DNA from 3 places in the Streptomyces sp. NPDC001889 genome. Region 1 is predicted to be linked to each of the others. Evidence: riboswitches for the same ligand, from Rfam matches in the RefSeq annotation. Region 1 holds a riboswitch; each other region holds the start of a gene.
The links. Region 1 has a riboswitch for cobalamin ahead of metE (5-methyltetrahydropteroyltriglutamate--homocysteine S-methyltransferase). Riboswitches for the same ligand answer to the same signal wherever they lie in the genome.
Positions count from the first base shown of each region.

Region 2: linked by a shared signal. The riboswitch ahead of ACWCRA_RS00290 (CbtB domain-containing protein) and the one ahead of metE (5-methyltetrahydropteroyltriglutamate--homocysteine S-methyltransferase) in region 1 are both predicted to bind cobalamin.
Region 3: linked by a shared signal. The riboswitch ahead of ACWCRA_RS30820 (cobalamin biosynthesis protein) and the one ahead of metE (5-methyltetrahydropteroyltriglutamate--homocysteine S-methyltransferase) in region 1 are both predicted to bind cobalamin.

Region 1 covers NZ_JBSFER010000002.1:227,307-234,370, reverse strand. The annotation lists gene ACWCRA_RS02825 (energy-coupling factor transporter transmembrane component T) at 1-569, shown strand, start outside; gene ACWCRA_RS02820 (ABC transporter ATP-binding protein) at 566-2,224, shown strand; gene ACWCRA_RS02815 (ECF transporter S component) at 2,221-3,144, shown strand; gene metE (5-methyltetrahydropteroyltriglutamate--homocysteine S-methyltransferase) at 3,118-5,442, opposite strand; cobalamin riboswitch at 5,606-5,830, opposite strand; gene ACWCRA_RS02805 (alpha/beta fold hydrolase) at 6,006-6,821, opposite strand; gene ACWCRA_RS02800 (non-ribosomal peptide synthetase) at 6,818-7,064, opposite strand, start outside.
Region 2 covers NZ_JBSFER010000001.1:74,665-81,728, forward strand. The annotation lists gene ACWCRA_RS00270 (SpoIIE family protein phosphatase) at 1-2,194, shown strand, start outside; gene ACWCRA_RS00275 (hypothetical protein) at 2,236-2,979, shown strand; gene ACWCRA_RS00280 (aminotransferase class IV family protein) at 3,589-4,395, shown strand; gene ACWCRA_RS00285 (histidine phosphatase family protein) at 4,382-4,957, opposite strand; adenosylcobalamin (AdoCbl) riboswitch at 5,017-5,110, shown strand; gene ACWCRA_RS00290 (CbtB domain-containing protein) at 5,163-5,381, shown strand; gene ACWCRA_RS00295 (CbtA family protein) at 5,394-6,146, shown strand; gene ACWCRA_RS00300 (VOC family protein) at 6,230-6,634, shown strand; gene ACWCRA_RS00305 (DUF6597 domain-containing transcriptional factor) at 6,644-7,064, opposite strand, start outside.
Region 3 covers NZ_JBSFER010000031.1:51,867-58,930, reverse strand. The annotation lists gene ACWCRA_RS30830 (putative cobaltochelatase) at 1-1,832, opposite strand, end outside; gene ACWCRA_RS30825 (cobyric acid synthase) at 1,948-3,528, opposite strand; gene ACWCRA_RS30820 (cobalamin biosynthesis protein) at 3,525-4,538, opposite strand; cobalamin riboswitch at 4,661-4,799, opposite strand; gene ACWCRA_RS30815 (hypothetical protein) at 4,986-5,207, opposite strand; gene ACWCRA_RS30810 (inorganic phosphate transporter) at 5,220-6,488, opposite strand; gene ACWCRA_RS30805 (class II aldolase/adducin family protein) at 6,758-7,064, shown strand, end outside.

The DNA.
Region 1 (7,064 bases):
GGCTCCGCGCCCTGCGCGGGATCGTCGTGCCGGTGCTGGAGGACGCGCTCGAACGCTCCCTGCGGCTGGCCGCCGCCATGGACTCGCGCGGCTACGGCCGGGCGGGCACGGCCACCCGGGCCTCGCGGCGGCTCACCGGGGCGCTGATGCTGTCCGGGATGTGCGGGCTGTGCGCCGGGGCGTACGGCCTGCTGGACGCCACCGCGCCCCGGCTCCTCGGGCTGCCCGCGATGGCGGCCGGGGCGCTGCTCTGTGTCGCCGGGCTGCGCCTCGGCGGCCGGCGGGTCACCCGCACCACCTACCGCCCGGACCCCTGGCGCCTCGCCGAGTGGGCGGTCGCCGGCTGCGGGGTGCTCTCGGCGGTCGTCCTCTTCGGCAACACGGGTTTCGACGCCGCCGAACTCAACCCGTCCATCCATCCGCTGAGCTGGCCCACGCTCCCGCTGGTGCCGACCGCCGCGATCCTGCTCGCCGGGGCCGCCGGATTCCTCGCGCCCCCGCCGACGGCACCCGCCCCGGCGCCCGTCCCCCCGCCCGTACCGCCCCAGCGCACCGAGGCCGCCACATGATCACCTTCGACCGGGTCAGCGTCCAGTACGAGGACCGGGCGGAACCCGTTCTGCGCGATGTCGACCTGACGGTGGACGAGGGGGAACTCTGCCTGGTCGTCGGGCACACCGGTGTGGGCAAGTCGACCCTCCTGGGCGCCGTCAACGGTCTGGTGCCGCACTTCACCGGCGGCACCCTGTACGGGCGGGTCACCGTCGACGGCCGCGACACGGCCGGCCATCCGCCGCGTGAACTCGCCGATGTGGTCGGGGTGGTGGGCCAGGACCCCCTGGACGGCTTCGTCACCGACACCGTGGAGGAGGAACTCGCCTACGCCATGGAGCAGTTGGCCGTCCCGCCGGCCACCATGCGCAAGCGCGTCGAGGAGACGCTCGACCTGCTGGGCCTCGCCGATCTGCGCCACCGCGCCCTGTACGAACTCTCCGGCGGCCAGCAGCAGCGCGTGGCCATCGGCTCGGTGCTCACCGCCCATCCCCGTGTCCTGGTCCTCGACGAACCCACCTCGGCCCTCGACCCGTCGGCGGCGGAGGAGGTGCTCTCCGCCGTGACCCGGCTCGTCCACGACCTCGGCGTGACCGTCCTCGTCGCGGAGCACCGCCTCGAACGGGTCGTGCAGTACGCCGACCGGGTCATCCATCTTCCGGGCGCCGGCCGGGTGGTGTCCGGGACGCCCGCCGAGGTCTTCCGCACGTCCTCCATCGCGCCGCCGATCGTGGAGCTGGGCCGGGCGGCGGGCTGGTCCCCGCTGCCGCTCTCCATCCGGGACGCCCGCCGGGCGGCGGCCCCGCTGCGCACCCGGCTCGCCCCCGTGCCCCCGCCCCCGGCCCGGCCGCCGGTGGCGCCCGCTGCGGCCGGGGGGCCGCCGCTGCTGACGGCGCGCGGGATCACCGTGAGCCACCGGCGCGTTCCGGCGGTCCGCGAGGTGGATCTCGACCTGCACGGCGGCCGCGTCACCGCGCTGATGGGCCGCAACGGCTCCGGGAAGTCCTCCCTGCTGTGGGCGCTCCAGGGCTCGGGCCCCCGGGCGGCGGGGACCGTCGAGGTCGTGTCGGCGGTGACCGGGAAGCGGGCCGATCCGCGCGGACTCCCCCCGGCCGACGCGCGCCGGCTCGTCGGCCTCGTACCGCAGACACCCACCGATCTGCTGTATCTGGAGAGCGTCGGGCAGGAACTCGACCAGGCCGACCGGGAGTCCCTGACCGGCCGGCCGGGCCCCGGCGCCCGGGCGGTCCTGGACCGGCTCGCGCCCGGGATCGACGGCACCACCCATCCCCGGGATCTCTCCGAGGGGCAGAAGCTGGCCCTGGTGCTGGCGATCCAGCTCGCCGCCGCCCCCCGGGTCGTGCTGCTGGACGAGCCGACGCGCGGGCTCGACTACCGGGCCAAGGCGGAGCTGATCCGGATCGTCGACGGCCTCGCGGCCGAGGGGCGGGCGGTGGTGATCTCCACCCACGATGTCGAGTTCGTCGCCCGGGCCGCCGACCGGGTCGTGGTGCTGGCCGAGGGCGATGTCGTGGCGGACGGTCCGACCACCGAGGTCATCGTCGCCTCGCCCGTCTTCGCCCCGCAGGTCGCGAAGATCCTGGCGCCGCTGCCGTATCTCACGGTGGCCCAGGCCGCCTCGGTGCTCCCGGGCGGCGGGGCGGGCTCATGACGCTCCCCGCGCTCCCCCGCGCCGCGACGGCGATCCGCGTCGGCCCGCGCGCCGCGGTCGTGATCGCCATGGCGGCCCTCCTCGGAGTCGTCGCCTTCTTCTGGCCGTTCCTCGTCGCCCCCGGAACGTTCGCCTCGCACTACGCGCCGCCGCTGATCTTCGGAGTGCTGCTCGTGCTGGTCCTGTGCGTGGTGGTCTCGGAGATCGCGGAGGGCGGGATCAGCTCGAAGGCCCTGGCCATGCTGGGGGTCCTCTCCGCCGTCAACGCGGCGCTGAGGCCGCTGGGCGCGGGGACCGCGGGCATCGAGACGGTGTTCTTCCTCCTGGTCCTGGCGGGACGGGTCTACGGCCCCGGGTTCGGCTTCACCCTCGGCTGCACCTCGCTGTTCGCGTCCGCCCTGATCACCGGCGGGGTGGGGCCGTGGATGCCGTACCAGATGTTCGGCTGCGCCTTCGTCGGCATGCTCGCCGGGCTCCTTCCCCGGGCCACCGGCCGCCGTGAGATCGTGCTGCTCGCCGTCTACGGCTCGTTCTCCGGCTATCTCTTCGGCTTTCTGCTCAACCTCTCCTTCTGGCCGTTCTCGCTGGACCCGGACAGCTCCATCGCGTATCTCCCCGGGCTGCCCTTCACCGAGCAGTGGCAGCGCTACATCGCCTTCGACATCGCCACCTCCCTGGGCTGGGACACGGGGCGCGCCGTCACCACCTTCCTCTGCGTCATCCTGGCGGGCCCCGCGGTGCTGACGGTTCTGCGCAGAGCCGCCCGGAAGGCGCGCTTCCAGGCCCCGGTCCGCTTCGCCGCGCCCCAGGGGGCCGGGGAGTCCCAGGAGCCCGCGGAGCGGGACGGGCCCCGGGCCGGGACGGACCCGGGGGCCCGTCCCGGCCCGGCGCGGTCAGGCGCCCCCGGTGGTCAGCCCTGAGCGGACTTCGCGGGCGGCGGCGACCAGATTCTCCAGGGAGGCGCGGGTCTCGGGCCAGCCGCGGGTCTTGAGGCCGCAGTCGGGGTTGACCCAGAGCCGCTCGGCGGGGATGGCCTCAAGGCCCTCGCGCAGCAGAGCGGCGGCCTCCTCGGCGCTGGGGACGCGCGGGGAGTGGATGTCGTAGACCCCGGGCCCGGCCTCGCGCGGATAGCCGTGCTCGGCGAGTTCCCGGGCGACCTGCATATGGGAGCGGGCGGCCTCCAGGCTGATGACATCGGCGTCGAGGTCGTCGATGGCCTGGACGATGTCGCCGAACTCGGCGTAGCACATATGGGTGTGGATCTGGGTGCCCGGCCGTACGCCGCTGGTCGTGAGGCGGAAGGACTCGGTGGCCCAGGCGAGGTAGCCGGCGTGGTCGGCGGCGCGCAGCGGGAGGGTCTCGCGCAGGGCGGGCTCGTCGACCTGGATGACGGAGGTGCCCGCGGCCTCCAGGTCGCCGACCTCGTCGCGCAGGGCGAGCGCGACCTGCCGGGCGGTGTCGCCGAGCGGCTGGTCGTCGCGGACGAAGGACCAGGCGAGCATGGTCACCGGCCCGGTGAGCATGCCCTTGACGGGCCGTTCGGTGAGCGACTGGGCCCAGGAGGTCCAGCGGACGGTCATCGGGTCGGGGCGGGAGATGTCCCCGGCGAGGACCGGCGGGCGGACATAGCGGGTGCCGTAGGACTGGACCCAGCCGTGCTGGGTGGCCAGATAGCCGGTGAGCTGCTCGGCGAAGTACTGCACCATGTCGTTGCGCTCGGGCTCGCCGTGCACCAGCACGTCGATCCCGGCCTTCTCCTGGAAGGCGAGGACATCGCGGATCTCGTCCCTGATGCGCTCCTCGTAGCCGGCGGTGTCGATGCGCCCGGCGCGCAGATCGGCGCGGGCGGTGCGCAATTCGGCGGTCTGCGGGAACGAGCCGATGGTGGTGGTGGGCAGCAGCGGCAGGCCGAGGCGGGCGCGCTGGGCGGCGGTCCGTTCGGGGTACGGCTGGGAGCGGCGGCCGTCCGCGTCGGTGACGGCGGCGGTACGGGCCCGTACCGCCGGGTCGTGGGTGAGGGCGGAACCGGCGCGGGAGGCCAGGTCGGCCCGGTTGGCGCTGAGTTCGCCGGCGATGGCGCCGGTGCCCTGGGAGAGGCCGCGCGCGAGGGTGACGATCTCGGCCGTCTTCTGCTTCGCGAAGGCGAGCCAGCGGGCGATCTGCGGGTCGATGTCGCGTTCGGCGGCGGCGTCCAGCGGGACGTGGAGGAGTGAGCAGGAGGTGGCCACGTCGACCCGGTCGGCGAGGCCGAGGAGCGTGCCGAGGGTGGCCAGGGACTTCTCGTAGTCGTTGATCCAGATGTTGCGGCCGTTGACGACACCGGCGACCAGCCGCTTGTCGCGCAGTCCGCCGATGGCGGCGAGGTCGGCGAGATTGCCGGCGGCGCGCTCGGTGAAGTCGAGGGCGAGGCCGTCGACGGGGGCCTTGGCGAGAACGGGCAGCGCCTCGCCGAGGCGGTCGAAGTAGGACGCGACCAGCAGCCTGGGGCGGTCGGCGAGCGCGCCGAGGTCGCGGTAGGCGCGGGCGGCGGCGTTCAGCTCGGCCGGGGTGCGGTCCTGGACCAGCGCGGGCTCGTCGAGCTGTGCCCACTCGGCGCCGGCGGCGCGCAGGTCGGCGAGGACCTCGGCGTACACCGGCAGCAGCCGGTCGAGGAGGGTCAGCGGGTCGAAGTCCGCCGCCACCCCGGGGGCGGGCTTGGCCAGCAGGAGATAGGTGACCGGTCCGACGAGGACCGGGCGGGGGCGGTGGCCGAGGGCGAGGGCCTCCTTCACCTCGGCCACCTGCTTGGCGGAGTCGGCGGTGAAGACGGTGCCGGGGCCGAGTTCGGGGACCAGGTAGTGGTAGTTGGTGTCGAACCACTTGGTCATCTCCAGGGGCGCGACGTCCTGGGTGCCGCGCGCCATGGCGAAGTAGCCGTCGAGGGGGTGCGCCGCGACGGCGTCGCGGTGCCGCTCGGGAACAGCGCCGACCATGACACTGGTGTCCAGCATGTGGTCGTAGTAGGAGAAGTCACCGGTCGGCACCTCGTGGACACCGGCGTCGGCGAGCTGCCGCCAGTTGGTCCGGCGGAGGCCCGCCGCGGTCTCCCGGAGGGCGTCGGCGGTGACGCGGCCCTTCCAGTACCCCTCGATGGCCTTCTTCAGTTCCCGGTTCTGTCCCTGGCGGGGGTAGCCGTACACGGTGGCCCGTGCTGCCGCGGCTGCGGACTGCGCTGTCACGGAACTCTCCTTCGCGAGATGTCTCGTTGAATCCCGGGACGGGACGAGAGCGCGAAGGGGGTGCCACAACGGACGGGTCCACGGCGCGCACGGGGCGCGCCGGTCCGCCTGCTCTGGTCGCCGACCCGCCCACGAGGTCACCGGGATGGCCGCGCCGGCGGGGGCCGTGCGCGGACAGCGGGCAGGTCTTCGGACTCGCGGGCGCGTCCGCCGGTCTCCCGGTGGACACCTACTGGCCGTCGCTTCCCAGAACCGTTTCCCGGCTCCAGTGCTCATGACGGCGGTCGTTCCCGCTCACCGCTGCGGGGCAGTCCCGGATTCCCACCGGGTTCCCTCTTGCGACGCGCCTGCCTGGCGGGCAGGGCGAACCAGCTGCGTCCGTCAGCCTAGAGGGATCGTCCGGGTTCGGACAGTACCGCTCACATCCCGGACCGTGACATGGGACACGGGCGGCTCCCCCGGCTCATGGGCCGGGCCCTGTCCGGCGCGGTGTGCGAGGACAGGGCCCGGTCCGGCGGGGCGGAGATGCGGCGGTCCGGGGACCCCGGCGCCTCCCGGCCGGCTCAGGCTCCGGTGAGGAACTCCACCAGGAGCCGGTTCACCTCGGCGGGCCGCTCCAGATAGCCGAAGTGCCCGGCGCCGGCCACGGTCTCCGAGCGGGCGCCCGGAATGGCGTCGGCCATCTCCCGGCCCAGATGCGGCGGGGAGAGCCGGTCGTCGGCGAAGGAGACCACCAGGGTCGGCGCGGTGATGGCGGCGAACGCGGAGACGCTCGGCGGGAATCCGGTGAGCGCGGCGACGAACTGCTCCCGGACTCCGGCCGACGGGGTGGCCGGTGCCATGGCGAGGATGGCGAGCCAGTCCTCGGCCTCGATCTCGTCCCGCAGGCTGGCGGGCGAGAGATTGGCCAGCGCGCCCAGCGCGGCCCGCACCTCCTCGGGGAGGGCCACGCGGTGGTCGTGCAGGGCGATCTGGGCCTGCGAGAAGACCGAGAGCGCCGCGTCCGTGCGGCCCCGGGTCGCCAGCAGGGCCAGCCGGTCGACCAGGTCGGGCCGGGTCAGCGCCAGTTGCTGGGCGGTCCGGGCGCCGAGCGAGGTGCCCACCACATGGGCGGGTCCCCCGGCCACCTTCTCGACCAGGCCGGCCAGGTCGTCGGTGAGGTCGTCCAGGGTGAAGCCCTCGGGGCAGGGGGAGCTGCCGCCCACGCCCCGGGGGTCGAAGACGATCACGCGCAGCCCGGCCGCGACCAGCGCGGGCACCTGGTGGGGGCGCCACACCCGGCCCGGCGAGCCGGCGCCCATGACGAGGACGACCGGGTCCCCGCCGCCGAACTCCTCGTACGCGAGGGTGATGCCACCGATCTCGATGGTCCGGGTCACGCGCCTGTCCTCTCGTTGCCCTCGACCGCCGCGGCGAGCGCCGTGAGCGCCGTGAGCCACAGGGCGGCCAGTTCCTGGATGTCCCCCGGGTCGCAGACACCGGGGTCGTACCGCCAGAGCGCCTCCACCACCGGGCCCCCGGGACCGGGGTGGACGGCGCAGATCAGCTCCAGCGGATACGGCTGGGCCGCGTCCGGTTCGCTGTCCTGCGGGAAGACCTCCCGCACCGCGTCGTCGACGACC
Region 2 (7,064 bases), on a different contig from region 1:
GTCCGGGGTGACCCTGGAGCGGGTCAGCGGGGCCGTCGAGGACCAGTTCCCGCTGCTGTTCGGCGCCGCGGCCGTGGTGCTGCTGGTCACCACCGGCGGTACGGCGCTGGTCACCCGGCGGCTGCGGCGGCAGACCCATGGGCTCGGTCCGGAGGAGATGACCCGGATGTACGAGCACCACGACGCGGTGCTGCACGCCGTCCGGGAGGGGGTGCTGATCGTCGGCGGCGACGGGCGGCTGCTGCTCGCCAACGACGAGGCGCGCCGGCTGCTGAAGCTCCCGGCCAGGGTGGAGGGCAGGCTCGTCGGCGATCTGGGGCTCGACCCGGCGACCGCCCGGCTGCTGGCGTCGGGCCATCCCGCCACCGACGAGGTGCACCAGGTGGGCGACCGGCTGCTGGCCGTGAACCAGCGCCCCACCAGCCGGGACGGCAGCAGGCTCGGCAGTGTGGCGACCTTCCGGGACACCACCGAACTCCAGGCCGTCAGCGGACGGGCGGAAGTCGCGCAGGGGCGGCTGAAGCTGCTGTACGACGCCGGTACGGAGATCGGCACCACCCTGGACGTGGTGCGCACCTGCGAGGAGGTGGTGGAGTTCGCCGTCGGCCGGTTCTGCGACTACGCCACGGTCGACCTGGTGGAGTCGGTGCTGCGCGGCGAGGAGCCGACGGCGACGGGCGCGGGCGCGGACATGCGGCGGATCGCCGCCGCCGGGACCGGCGACGCGACCGCCCACTTCCGTCTCGGCACCACGATCCGCTATCTCCGCAGCACCCGGATGGGCGCGGGGCTCAACCAGGGCGAGGCGATCCTCGAACAGGACCTGGGCGCGTTCTCCGGGTGGGAGCAGCAGGCGCAGGGGCGGGCGGAGAAGCTGGTGGAGGCGGGTTTCCACTCGATGATCGCGGTACCGCTGCGGGCGCGCGGGGCGATCCTGGGGGTGGCCATCTTCTGGCGCTCCGAGACGTCCGAGGCGTTCGAGGAGGAGGACAGGTCCCTCGCCGAGGAGCTGGTGGCCCGCGCGGCGGTGAGCGTGGACAACGCCCGCCGCTACGACCGTGAGCACACCATGGCGGTGACGCTTCAGCGGAGTCTGCTGCCGCGCGGGGTGCCGGAGCAGACCGCCCTGGATGTCGCCTACCGCTACCGGCCCGCGCAGGCGGGGCTCGGCGGGGCCGGCGGGGTGGGCGGCGACTGGTTCGACATCATTCCGCTGCCGGGCGCGCGGGTGGCGCTGGTCGTGGGCGATGTGGTGGGGCACGGGCTGCACGCCGCAGCCACCATGGGCCGGCTCCGCACGGCGGTGCACAACTTCTCCACCCTCGATCTGCCGCCCGACGAACTGCTGTGGCACCTCGACGAGCTGGTGGCCCGGATCGACGCGGAGGAGACGGCGGGCGGGGAGTCCCAGGTCACGGGGGCGACCTGTCTGTACGCCATTTACGACCCGGCGTCCGGGCGCTGCACGGTCGCCCGGGCGGGGCACCACCAGCCGCTGGTGCTGCGCCCGGACGGCACGGCCGTCTTCGCCGATGTGCCCGGCGGGCCGCCGCTGGGCCTCGGCGGGCTGCCGTTCGAGACGCTGGAGCTGGAGCTGCCGGAGAACAGCAGTCTGGTGCTGTACACCGACGGTCTGGTGGAGGACCGGGAGCGCGACATAGACGAGGGGCTCGCGCTGCTGCGGGAGACCGTGGCGGGGCATCCGGAGCGCACCCCCGACGAGACCTGCGAGGCCGTGCTCGCCGCGCTGCTGCCCGAGCGTCCGCGCGACGACATCGCGCTGCTGGTGGGCCGTACCCGGGTGCTGGGCACGGCGGAGGTGGCGGAGTGGGAGGTGGCGTCGGACCCGTCGGCGGTGGGCGAGGTGCGGAACGCGGTCACCCATAAGCTCGGTGAATGGGATCTGGGAGAAGAGGCGTTCACGACCGAGCTGATCCTCAGCGAGCTGGTCACCAACGCGATCCGCTACGCGATCGGGCCGATCCGGGTGCGGCTGATCCGCGACCGGACGCTGATCTGCGAGGTGTCGGACCACAGCAGCACCTCGCCGCATCTGCGGCAGGCGGCGAGCACCGACGAGGGCGGGCGGGGGCTGTTCCTGGTGGCGCAGTTCGCGGACCGGTGGGGGACGCGCTACACCCCGGACGGGAAGGTGATCTGGACGGAGCAGCCGATCCCGGGGCACGAGGAGTGAGCCTGTGGATCGGGGGGCCGCCCGGCGCGGGGAAGACGACGGTGGCCAGGCTGCTGGCCCGGCGGCACGGTCTGCGCTGGTACGGCGCCGACGCGCACACCTGGAAGCACCGGGACCGGGCCATCGCGGCGGGGCACCGGGCGGCGATCCGCTGGGAGGCGCTTCCCCGGGAGGAGCGGTGGTCGGCGCCGGAGGAGGAGTTGCTCGCGATGTCGCTGCACCACGAGCGCGGCGCGATGATCGCGGAGGATGTGCGGGCGCTGCCGCCGTCGCCGCCGACGGTGGTGGAGGGCACCCCCGTGACCCCCCGGTTCGCCGGACCCCGCGCCCTGTGGCTGCTGCCCACCCCTGAGGTCCAGCGCCGCCGCCTCGCGGAACGCGGCCTGGAGCCGGGCCCGCTGGCGCTCTACCGGCATCTGGTGCGGGTGATCGAGGCGGAGGTGGAGGAGTACGGGGGCGCGGTGCTGCGGGTGGACGGGGAGCGGGGGGTGGCCGAGACCCTGGCGGAGGTGGAGGGGTTCTTCGCGGGGGAGTTGTCGGGGGTGCGGACGGCGGAGGGGCGGCGGGGGTTGTTGCGGTACGCGAACGGGGTGGTGGCGGAGCAGTACCGGGGGTTCCTGGGGCGGGCGTGGGCGCCCCGGGCGGGCCTGGTGGCCCGTTTCGCCTGCGAGTGCGCCTCCCCTGTGTGCGAGGAGGACGTCCCCCTCGACCCCCTGGCCTACCCCCCACCCCTCCCCCTCCTGGCCCACGGCCACGCCGCACCCCCCAACGCTTCCGCCGTCTGAGGCACCCCCCTCAGCCCCACTGGCGTTTGAGCCGCACACCCCAACCCCTCCGGCGATTGAGGAGCACCACCCAGCCCCACCGGTGACTGAGCAGCACCACCCAGCCCCTCCGGCGGCTGAGCCGCACCCCCAGCCCCACCGGTGACTGAGCAGCACCACCCAGCCCCGCCGGTGACTGAGCAGCACCACCCAGCCCCGCCGGCGATTGAGGCGCGGGGGTCCGGGGGCCGGCCCCCGACCGTGGCCCGCACAGTGCGGGCACCTGTGGACCAGGGTCCGTCCTCAAACGCCGGACGGGCTGGATCTCTCAGCCCCTCCGGCGGCTGAGGCAGCACACCCCAGCCCCTCCGGCGATTGAGGAGCGGGGGTTCGGGGGCCGGCCCCCGACCGTGGCCCGCGGGGTGCGGGCACCCTGTCGCACAGGGTCCGTCCTCAAACTCCCCCGGAGCTGCCTCCGGGAGGTGCCCCCAGACGGGCTGGGTTTGCTCGGGCTACCGTGGCGCGGGGGCCGGTATCACGGGTGGGTGGTGGGGGTTTGACTCTCACATCGGTGTGAGGGTTTAGCGTCGGGGCACGGGCAACCGCCCGCTCACCACGGGAGTGACCCCCATGCCCCCTTCTGTCGTCCACCTCAACGGCCACCCCACCACCACCCCCGCCCTCTCCCCCCTCGCCTTCGCCGGCCACGCCCACTTCACCGCCATGCAGGTCCGCGACGGCGGCGTCCGCGGGCTCGATCTGCATCTGGAGCGGCTGCGCGCCGCCTCCGTCGTGCTGTTCGGGCGGGCGCTCCCCGAGGAGCGGGTGCGCTCCCGTCTCCGGGCCGCGGTGGCCGCGGCCGGACCCGGCGATCTCTCGCTGACCGCCACGGTGTTCTCCCCGGCAGGCGAGTTCACGGTCGCCGGGCCCGAGGTGGAACCCGGGGTACTGGTCCGTACCGCACCCCCCTCCTCGGGCCCGGCCGGCCCGCTCACCCTCACCACCGTCGAGCACGAGCGCTTCCTCCCGGCGGTGAAGCACGTCGGCGAGGTCGCCAAGACCCATCTCCTGCGGCAGGCCGCCGCGGAGGGCTTCGACGACGCCGCCTTCGTCGACCGCCGCGGCCGGCTCAGCGAGGCCACCATCTGGAACCTCGCCTTCTGGGACGGCACCGCCGTGGTGTGGCCCCGCGCCGAGATCCTGACCGGGACCACCATGGGCATCCTCCGGCGGCAACTGGCCCACCTCGGCGTCCCCCAGCAGGTGCGGGACGTCACCCCCGCCGATCTGCCGGGGCTGTCGGGGGCGGTGGTGATGAACTCCTGGACCCCGGGCGTGGCGGTGCGCCGGATCGGCTCGGCGGCACTGCCCGCCGCGCCGGACTTCCTGGAGGTGCTCCACCGCGCCCACGGCGCCGAACCCCTCACGGCTCTCTGAGGAGCCGGGTGCCGCAGCGCAGATTCCAGCGCCCGGCCCGGGAGCTGAGTTCGGTGAGCGTCAGCGGCGCGATGTCCAGCCGCCAGAAGACGGGCAGCGGCAGGCCGAGCGCGTGGACCAGCGCGGCGCGCGCCACCGCCGGGTCCACCACCGCGACGAGCCGGCCGGTATCCGGGGGCAGCGCGTCCAGCCAGCCCCCGACCCGGGCGCACAGCGCGGTCAGCGCCTCCCCTCCGTGGGGCGCGGCCGACGGGTCGGTGAGCCAGTGCCCCACCGCGTCCGGCTCGTCCCGGCTCACCTCCGCGAGGCTCCGGCCGCGCCAGTGGCCCATGTCCCACTCGCCCAGCTCCGGCGCCTCCCGGGCGGCGAGCCCGAGCGCCCGGGCCGTCAGCCGGCAGCGCGGCGACGGCCCGGACACCGCCCGGTCCGCCCTCGGCAGCCCTCCGGCCGCCGCCCGCGCGCTCACCAGACCGGCCTCGTCCGGCGGTTCGCCCGCCTCGAAGCGGGCCTCGCGGAGGGCCTCCGTCGCCACCGGCGCGACCATCATCATCCGTACCGTCATTTCCGGCCACCCCGCGCCGTAGCGGTGCCCGCCCGCAAGCGGTACGGTCGCGTGGACATGACGAGAGTGTGATGGAAGTCCGGTGGGAATCCGGCACGGTCGCGCCACTGTGTACCCGCACCGACGCGGGAAGTCAGACCCCGCGCCCTCGTCTGCGGCACCAGGCACCACGACCGGGACGCGTGCTCCCTCAGGAGGTTCTGCCATGGCTCAATCCGCTGTGCCCGCCCCCACCGCCACACCGGCGGTCACCCCCGTCTCCTGGAAGGAACTCGCCCCCTGGGCGGCCTTCGTCGGCATCCTCATGCTGATCCTCCTCTACTTCGTCGGCGCCGAGCAGGGCGCCACCGCCCTCGTCTCCGGCGAGGGTGTCCATGAATGGGTCCACGACGGACGCCATCTGCTCGGCTTCCCCTGCCACTGAGGGCGGCCTGCGATGAACTCCATATCCGTACGGGCCCTGCTGGTACGGGGCATGCTCGCGGGCCTGATCGCGGGGGCGGTGGCCCTGGTGGTGGCGTACTTCCTCGGTGAGGGGCCGGTGGACGCGGCGATCGCGTTCGAGGAGAGCCACAGCCATGGGCACGGCGGCGAGGAACTCGTCAGCCGGGCCGTGCAGTCCACGGCCGGTCTCGCGACCGGTGTGCTGGTCTTCGGGGTCGCGGTCGGCGGTATCGCCGCGCTCGCCCACTGCGCCGCCATCGGCCGCGCCGGGAGCTTCGGCCCCCGGGCCACCGCCGCGTTCGTCGCCCTCGGCGGGCTGCTGACGCTGTATGTGGTGCCGTTCCTGAAGTACCCGCCGAACCCGCCGGCGGTGGGCGACCCGGGCACCATCGGGGAGCGGACGGCGGTGTACTTCCTGATGGTGGTGGTCAGTGTGCTGCTGGGGCTCGCGGCGCTGATCACCGGGAGGCGTCTCGCGCCCCGGCTGGGCAACTGGAACGCGACGGTGGCGGCGGTGGCGGGGTTCGTGGCCGCCACCGGACTGGCGTTCGCGTTCCTGCCCTCGTACAACGAGGTACCCAAGGACTTCCCGGCCGCAGTGGTCTGGGAGTTCCGGCTGGCGACACTGGCGATCCAGGTGACGCTGTGGGCGGTGTTCGGTCTGGTCTTCGGCCATCTGGCCGAACGGCTGCTCACCCCCGGGGCGCGCTCCGGGGCCCGCCGGACGGCGGCCACGGCGCGCTGACCACCGTACGGACACCGGCGGAGCCCCCGCCGGTGTCCGATTCCTTCAAGACCGGCGGCGCGGGGCCCGCCTACGGTGGGGGCATGACTCCGCGCTTCGACTCGATCGGCATCGTCGCCTCCGACATGGCCGCGTCTCTCGCCTTCTACCGCCGGCTCGGCCTGGACGTCCCCTCCGGCGCCGACTCCGCCCCGCACGCCGAGGCCACGCTCCCCAGTGGGGTGCGGGTGCTCTGGGACACCGAGGAGACCATCCGCTCCTTCGACCCCGGGTGGACCCGGCCCACCGGGGGCGAGCGGCTGGGGCTCGCCTTCCGCTGCGACACCGCCGCCGAGGTGGACTCCGTCCACGCGGAGCTGGTCGCCGCGGGGTACCGGAGCCATCTCGAACCGTGGGACGCGGTGTGGGGGCAGCGCTACGCGGTGGTGCTGGACCCCGACGGCTGCGGTGTCTCGCTGTTCGCGGACGCGGGCACGGAAGAGGACTAGGCCGTCTCCTCAGGGGCGGCGGGACGCGGTGTAGGCGGTGAGGGTCGTCCCGGCCAGCTCGCGCATCTCCCGGGCGAGGTGTGCCTGGTCGGCGCAGCCCGCGGCGAGCGCTGCCGCCGTGAACGGCACCCCCCGGCGCACCAGGGCCAGGGCCCGCTGGAGCCGCAGCACCCGGGCGAGGGTCTTGGGTCCGTAGCCGAAGGCGTGGAGCGAGCGGCGGTGCAGTTGCCGGGCGCCGAGGCCGACGGCGCGGGCGGCGGCGGAGACCGTCTGCCCGCTGTCCAGATGCCGGACAATCCGTTCCAGTACGGGGTCCGGCGGGTCCGGCGCGCCGGCGGCCGTCCGGAGCACCAGCTCCTCCAGCGCGGCGGCGGGGTCGGCCGCCGCGTCGATCCGCTCGGCGAGCCGGCGGGCCACGGCCGCGCCCCAG
Region 3 (7,064 bases), on a different contig from region 1:
ACCACCACCATCAGCGGGCGGCGCGCGGGATCGCGCATCCGCTCCACCCGCAGCACGTCATGGGCCTTCAGCAGCCCGGCGGCCAGCGGGGTCCGCCCGCCGGTCGGCAGCTGATCCAGCCGGGCCGCCGCCGCGTCCACCGAGGACGTCGGCGGCAGCGCCACCTCCGCCTCCTTGCCGCGGAAGGTCACCAGACCCACCTTGTCCCGGCGCTGATAGGCGTCCAGCAGCAGCGACAGCACGGCGCCCTTGACCGCGCCCATCCGCTGCCGGGCCGCCATCGACCCCGAGGCGTCCACCACGAACAGCACCAGATTGGACTCGCGCCCCTCCCGGGCCGCCTGCCGCAGATCGTCCCGCCGGACCACCAGACCCGGTCCGCTGCGGCCCCGCGCCCGCTGGTGCGGGGCGGCGGCCTGCACGGTCGCCGCCAGATGCAGCTTGGTGAGCTGTCCCCGGGGGCGCCGGGCGCCCGTGGTGCGGCCGTGCTCGGCCCGGGAGCGCGACCGCCGCCCCGCGGCGCCCTCGCCCATCCCCGGCACGCTCAGCATCTTCGTACGGAACGGCTCACCGGCCCCGACCGGGCGCTGCTCCCGGCCCGCGCCCCCGGCGGCACTCCCCTCCTCCGGCTCCCGCCGCTCGGGCGCGCCGCCCTGGGACGGCAGCTCCGGGCCACCGGTCCCGGGGGTCTCGGGGGTCTCGGGGGTCTCCCGGGGAGGCTGTCCGCCGCCGTCCGGTCCGCCGCCGGGGCCGTTGTCCGGTCCGCCGCCGGGACCGTTGCCGGGGTCGGGGTCGGGGTCGGGGTCCGGGTCGGGGTCGTCCTCGGCGGACTCCTCCAGGGTCCGGTCGAGCTTCTCCTCGTCCAGACCGGGCGCGTCGAAGGGGTTGCGCCGCCGCCGGTGGGGGAGGGCCAGCAGCGCGGCCTGCCGCACATCCTCGGCGAGGACCTCCGACCGCCCGGCCCACGCGGCCAGCGCGGTGGCGGTGCGCGCCATCACGATGTCGGCGCGCATCCCGTCCACCTCGAACGCCGCGCAGGTCGCCGCGATCTGCCGGAGCACACCATCGCCCAGCCGCACCCCGGGCAGCAGCTTCCGCGCCGCCAGAACGCGCTCCCGCAGCGCGCTCTCCTCGTCCGCCCAGCCGGCCGCGAAGGCCGCCGGGTCGTCGTCGTAGGCCAGCCGCCGCCGCACCACGTCGACCCGCTGGTCCGGCTCCCGGGAAGCGGCCACCTCCACCGTCAGACCGAACCGGTCCAGCAACTGCGGGCGCAGCTCGCCCTCCTCCGGGTTCATCGTGCCCACCAGCAGGAACCGCGCGGCGTGCCGCACCGACACCCCCTCGCGCTCCACATAGGAGGCCCCCATGGCGGCGGCGTCCAGCAGCACATCGACCAGGTGGTCGTGGAGGAGATTCACCTCGTCCACATAGAGGATGCCCCGGTGCGCGTCGGCCAGCAGACCCGGCTCGAAGGCCTTCACCCCCTCCGACAGGGCCCGTTCGATGTCGAGCGCGCCCACGAGCCGGTCCTCGGACGCGCCGATGGGCAGCTCCACCATCCGCGCCGGCCGCGCCGTGCCCCCGCCGGCCTCGTGCGGCCCGTCGGGGCAGACCGGATCGGGGGCGGCGGGATCGCAGGAGAACCGGCAGCCCGCCACCACCTCCACCTCCGGTATCAGCGCCGACAGGGCCCGTACGGCGGTGGACTTGGCGGTCCCCTTCTCGCCGCGCACCAGCACCCCGCCGACCCGCGGCGACACCGCGTTGAGCAGCAGCGCCAGCCGGAGGTCGTCCTGCCCTACGACGGCGGTGAAGGGGTAGGGCGTGCTCATGCGGTCTCCTCGGTCGGCTCTGACGGATACGACAGATACGGCGGGTGGGGCGCGTACGGTGACGGGCACGGGCGGGGTGGGGCGACCGGCCCTCCGGCGGCGGGCGGCACGGTGTTCATACGGGCGCTCCAGGTCGTCCGGGCGCTCGGACCGCTTCCCGGGCCGGGGGCTCGGGGGGCGCTCCGGGCGCGATGAAGGGAAGGCCGGCGGGCGCGCCCCGCTCGATCAGCCGCAGGAGGGCGTCCGTGTCCGCGTGTTCCTCGATGAGGTCGCCGAGCCGGTCGAGCTGCTCCTCGCGCAGCGCGCCGAACGACGTGTCCGGAGCGGGCACGAAGCGCCGGCCGGTGGCGCTCGCGACCCGGCTCAGGAACCGCCGCCGGAAGCCGTCGCTCTCCAGGGAGCCGTGCCAGTGGGTGCCCCACACCTCACCGACCCGGCAGCCGCTCAGAAAGGCCTCGCCGCCCAGCACCTCGGCGACGCCATGGTGGATCTCATACCCCTCCACCCGCTCGCCGAGCGCCGTGCCCGTCGGCCTCGCAAGGGTCTTCTCGGCCGCGAACCGCACCCGTACGGGCAGCAGCCCCAGACCGGTCACGGAACCCGCCCGCGACTCGACCTCGTCCTCGATGTGCTCACCGAGCAACTGGAAACCGCCGCAGATCCCCAGCACCGGACGGCCCTCGGCCGCCCTGCGCAGAAGCTCCCGCGCCAGCCCCCGCTCCCTCAGCCACTCCAACGCGCGGACCGTGCCCCGCGTTCCCGGCACGATCACCAGATCCGCGTCGGCCAACTCCTCGGGCCGGTCCGCGAATCGCACGATCACCCCCGGCTCGGCGGCCAGCGCGTCCACATCGGTGAAATTGGACATCAGCGGCACCGCGCACACCGCGACCCGCAGCACATCGGCCCCGACCGGCGGCGCCACCGCCGACTCGCGCACCGTCCCGCGCAGCGAGACCCGCAGCCCGTCCTCCTCGTCGATGCCCAGCCCGTGCGCGTACGGCAGCACCCCGTACGTCCGCCGCCCGGTGAGCCCGTGGAGCATGTCGAGACCCGGCTCCAGCAGCGACACATCGCCCCGGAACTTATTGACCAGATATCCCGCCACCAGCCGCTGGTCCTCGGCGCTCAGCAGCGCCGTCGTACCGAAGAAGGAGGCGAAGACCCCGCCCCGGTCGATGTCCCCGACGACCAGCACCGGAAGCCGGGCGGCGCGGGCGATGCCCATGTTCACGATGTCGGTGCGCCGCAGATTGATCTCGGCCGGGCTGCCCGCCCCCTCGCAGATCACCGCGTCGTAGCTGCCCCGCAGCTCCTCCAGGCACTCCATGACCGGCCCGAACAGCGCTTCCTGCCGCCCCCCGTGGTAGCCGCGCGCGCTCAGCTCGCCCACCGGCCTGCCCATCAGCACCACCTGGCTGCTGCGGTCGCCGCCGGGCTTGAGCAGCACCGGGTTCATCAGCGCGGTCGGCTCGACCCGGGCCGCCTGCGCCTGCATCGCCTGCGCCCGGCCGATCTCCGCGCCCTCGCGGGTCACAAACGAGTTGAGCGACATGTTCTGCCCCTTGAAGGGGGCCACCTTCACGCCCTGGCGCACAAGCCAGCGGCAGATGCCCGCCGTGACCACGCTCTTGCCCGCGTCGGACGTCGTCCCGGCGACGAGCAGGCCGCCTCCGGTGCGCCTTCCCGTGCTCATCCGTCTCCTCCCGCTCGCGGCGCCGGTGCGCCGGACCCCCGCTGAATCCCCGTCACGGCCCGCCGCAGCAACGGCCGTGCCACCACGCTCGTGGCGAGCGCCAGCAGCCCCACCCGGCGCGACAGCCGCACCGCCCGTTCGATGTCGGCGACCTCCACGGGCCGCCCCGCGCCATGGAGCACGGGCCGGTGCTCGACCCGGCCGCCGTAGGACAGGGTGCCGCCGATACGCACCCCGAGCGCCCCCGCGAACGCGGCCTCCACCGGGCCCGCGTTGGGGCTGGGGTGCCGGTGCGCGTCCTGGCGCCACGCCCGGACGGCTCCCCGCGCGTCCCCGCCCGCGAGCACGGCGAGCCCGGCCGTCAGCCGGGCCCCCGGCCAGCCGGCCAGATCGTCCAGCCGCGCCGACGCCCAGCCGAACCGCCGGTGGCGCGGGGAGCGGTGCCCCACCATCGCGTCCAGGGTGTTGACCGCGCGGAACCCCACCAGGCCCGGCACCCCCGCCACCGCCCCCCACACCAGGGCGCCGACGACCGCGTCGGAGGTGTTCTCGGCCACGGACTCCACCACGGCCCGGGCGATCTGGCCCTCGTCCAGGAACTGCGGATCGCGCCCGCACAGATGCGGCAGCCGCGCGCGGGCCCGCTCCACGTCGCCGGCCGCGAGCGCGGCACCGATGGTCCTGGCCTCCCGGCCCAGCGAGGTGCCGCCCACGACGGTCCAGGTGGCGGCGGCGGTCAGGGCGAGGGAGAGCGCGGGCGCCCCCCGGGTGCCGCGCGCGAGGAGGTGCGCGGCCGCGGCGGCGCCTCCGGCGCACACGGCGGTGTGCAGAGCGCCCCACCCCCGGTGGTCGCGCCAGAGAACCCGCTCCACCGCGCCCGCGGCCCGTCCGAACGCGGCGACGGGATGGCCCCGGCGGGGATCGCCGAGCAGCAGGTCACCGAGGAGGCCGGCCCCGGCGCCGTACGCGAAAACGCGGTCGGCACGGTTCAGTACACGGTCGGCACGCATCGATTCAGGCCGGGGTTCCGCTCCGGACCGGCCGGGGCGGGCAGATCCTTCTCGGAGTCGGGGCAGGGTCGTGGCCGCGGCCGGGCATGGCGATATGTCCTCACTCAGGGTGTCCGCGCCCTGGTTCGACGTGATCGGCGGCGAGAGTTCCTGGCTCCCGGGACTCCTCCCGGTGACAGTGGCGGGACCGCGCCGGATTCGCACCGGCTTCCTCTGCTGCCGCCGTAATGGCCCCGGCAGTCCACCACGCTGTGAGAACAGCCGTCAACCTGCCGTTGACCTGCGAAGGGGCACTGTGCTGAGCCCCACACCCGGGGAGCGCCGCGCTGCTCGTCCCGGACCCGGGACGGCAGACGGCCGGGCCGGTCGTCCCTGAGGATGACCGGCCCGGCCGTCTGCCGTCGATGAGCGCGGAGAGCCCGGACCGCGCGCGGTCCGGGCCCGCCGTCAGGTGACGATCAGATAGATCCCGTAGGTGATGGCCGCCACGCAGAGCGCGAAGCAGGTGTACGCACCGGTGCGCGCCAGCGCCACGGAGCCGCCGCCGCCGGAGGCCGTCGCCTGCTTGCTCATGCCGATGATGCCGAGGGTGAACAGGCCCACCAGAACGACGGTGGCCACGAGGCTCACACCGAAAACGGAGCCGAGAGCTGCCCAGTCGATTTTCATGCTGATCTGTCCTTACACCGCGGCCGGGCTGGCCGGGCCGGATTCGGGGGCGGCGGCCGGGGAGGCCGCGATGGTGGTCTTGAGGCCGTCCTGCGCCGGGGTGCCGGCCGGGGGCACGGTGACGGCGGCCATGGCGTTGGTCACCACACCGGCCTCGCCGGTCTCGCTGTCCACATCGGCGCCGGTGTCGTTGACGTTGGTGTGGTCGATGACCTGGCGGCGGGAGTAGAGCCAGATCGCGGCCGAGGAGGCGACCAGGAAGACCGCGACCACGGCGACACCCCAGTCGCCCTGCTTGGTCACGTACTCCGAGAGGGCGGCGACCAGACCGGCGGCGGGCAGGGTCAGACCCCAGGCCACGAACATCCGGGTGGCGGTGGACCAGCGGACCACACCGCCCTTGCGGCCGAGGCCCGCACCCATCACGGCGCCGGAGCACGAGTGCGTGGTGGAGAGCGAGAAGCCCAGGTTGGAGGAGGCGAGGATGACGCTGGCCGCGCTGGACTGGGCGGCGAAGCCCTGCTGGGGCTGGAGGTCGGTCAGGCCCTTGCCCATGGTCCGGATGATGCGCCAGCCGCCGAGGTAGGTGCCGAGGGCGATGGCCACACCGGCGGAGACGATGACCCACATGGGGGGGTTGGAGCCGGGGTTGAGGATGCCGCCGGTCACCAGGGCCAGCGTGATGATGCCCATCGTCTTCTGGGCGTCATTGGTGCCGTGCGCCAGCGAGACCAGGCCCGCCGAGGCGATCTGGCCCACCCGGTAGCCCTTCGCGGTGGACTTCGGGTCGGCGTTCTGGCCGAGCTTGTACGTCAGCCTGGAGGCGAGGTACGCGCCGATACCGGCGACCAGCGGAGCCGCGATGGCCGGGATCAGCACCTTGGTGACGACGGTGCCGCCGTTGACGCCGCTGAACCCGACCGACGCGATGGTGGCGCCGATCAGACCGCCCATGAGGGCGTGCGAGGAACTGGACGGCAGGCCGACCAGCCACGTCAGGAGATTCCAGAGGATGGCGCCGACGAGCGCCGCGAAGATCACTTCTGGTGTTATGCCTGCCTCGTTGACGATGCCGCTGGAGATCGTCTTGGCGACCTCCACCGACAGGAACGCGCCGACGAGGTTGAGCACGGCGGACATCGCCACCGCGGACTTGGGCTTCATGGCGCCGGTCGAGATGGTCGTCGCCATCGCGTTGGCCGTGTCGTGGAAACCGTTCGTGAAATCGAACACGAGAGCCGTCACGATCACAATCGCGAGCAGCAGCGTGATGTGTTCCATTTACCCAGGCAATCTATGGACGTCAGTGGCCCGGTGAACGTAAGTAACCTGAGTGAACGGAAGGTGAACTGGGACCGGCATCGGGGTGTCCCCAAGTGAGGTTTTTGGCTCCGGTTTCGGTCTGCAGGGGCTGGATGGGCTTCTGGGGCCGGGGACACGTCCCGCGAAGTGGCTTTCATCACCCTTTTGGATAATCTGACTGATCCTCCCCTCCGTCCCCCGGCGGTGGCCCTCTGTAATCGGAGAGCGCCGCCTGACAGGATCGCCGCATGACCGAACAGGTGTCGCAGAAAGCGATCGACGAGGCGTGGCGGAACGTCGTGGCCACCGCCCGCAGAACGGCCGCGGAAGGTCTGGTGGTGGGGACGTCGGGCAATGTCTCCGCCCGGGTCGGAGAGCTCGTCCTCGTCACTCCCAGCGGTGTCCCCTACGACCGTCTCACCCCCGGGGACGCCATAGCCGTCGACCTCGGCGGACAGCAGGTTCTCGGCCATCTCCGGCCCACCAGCGAGCTGCCGCTCCATCTGGAGGTCTACCGGCACACCGACGCCCGCGCCGTGGTCCACACCCACGCCG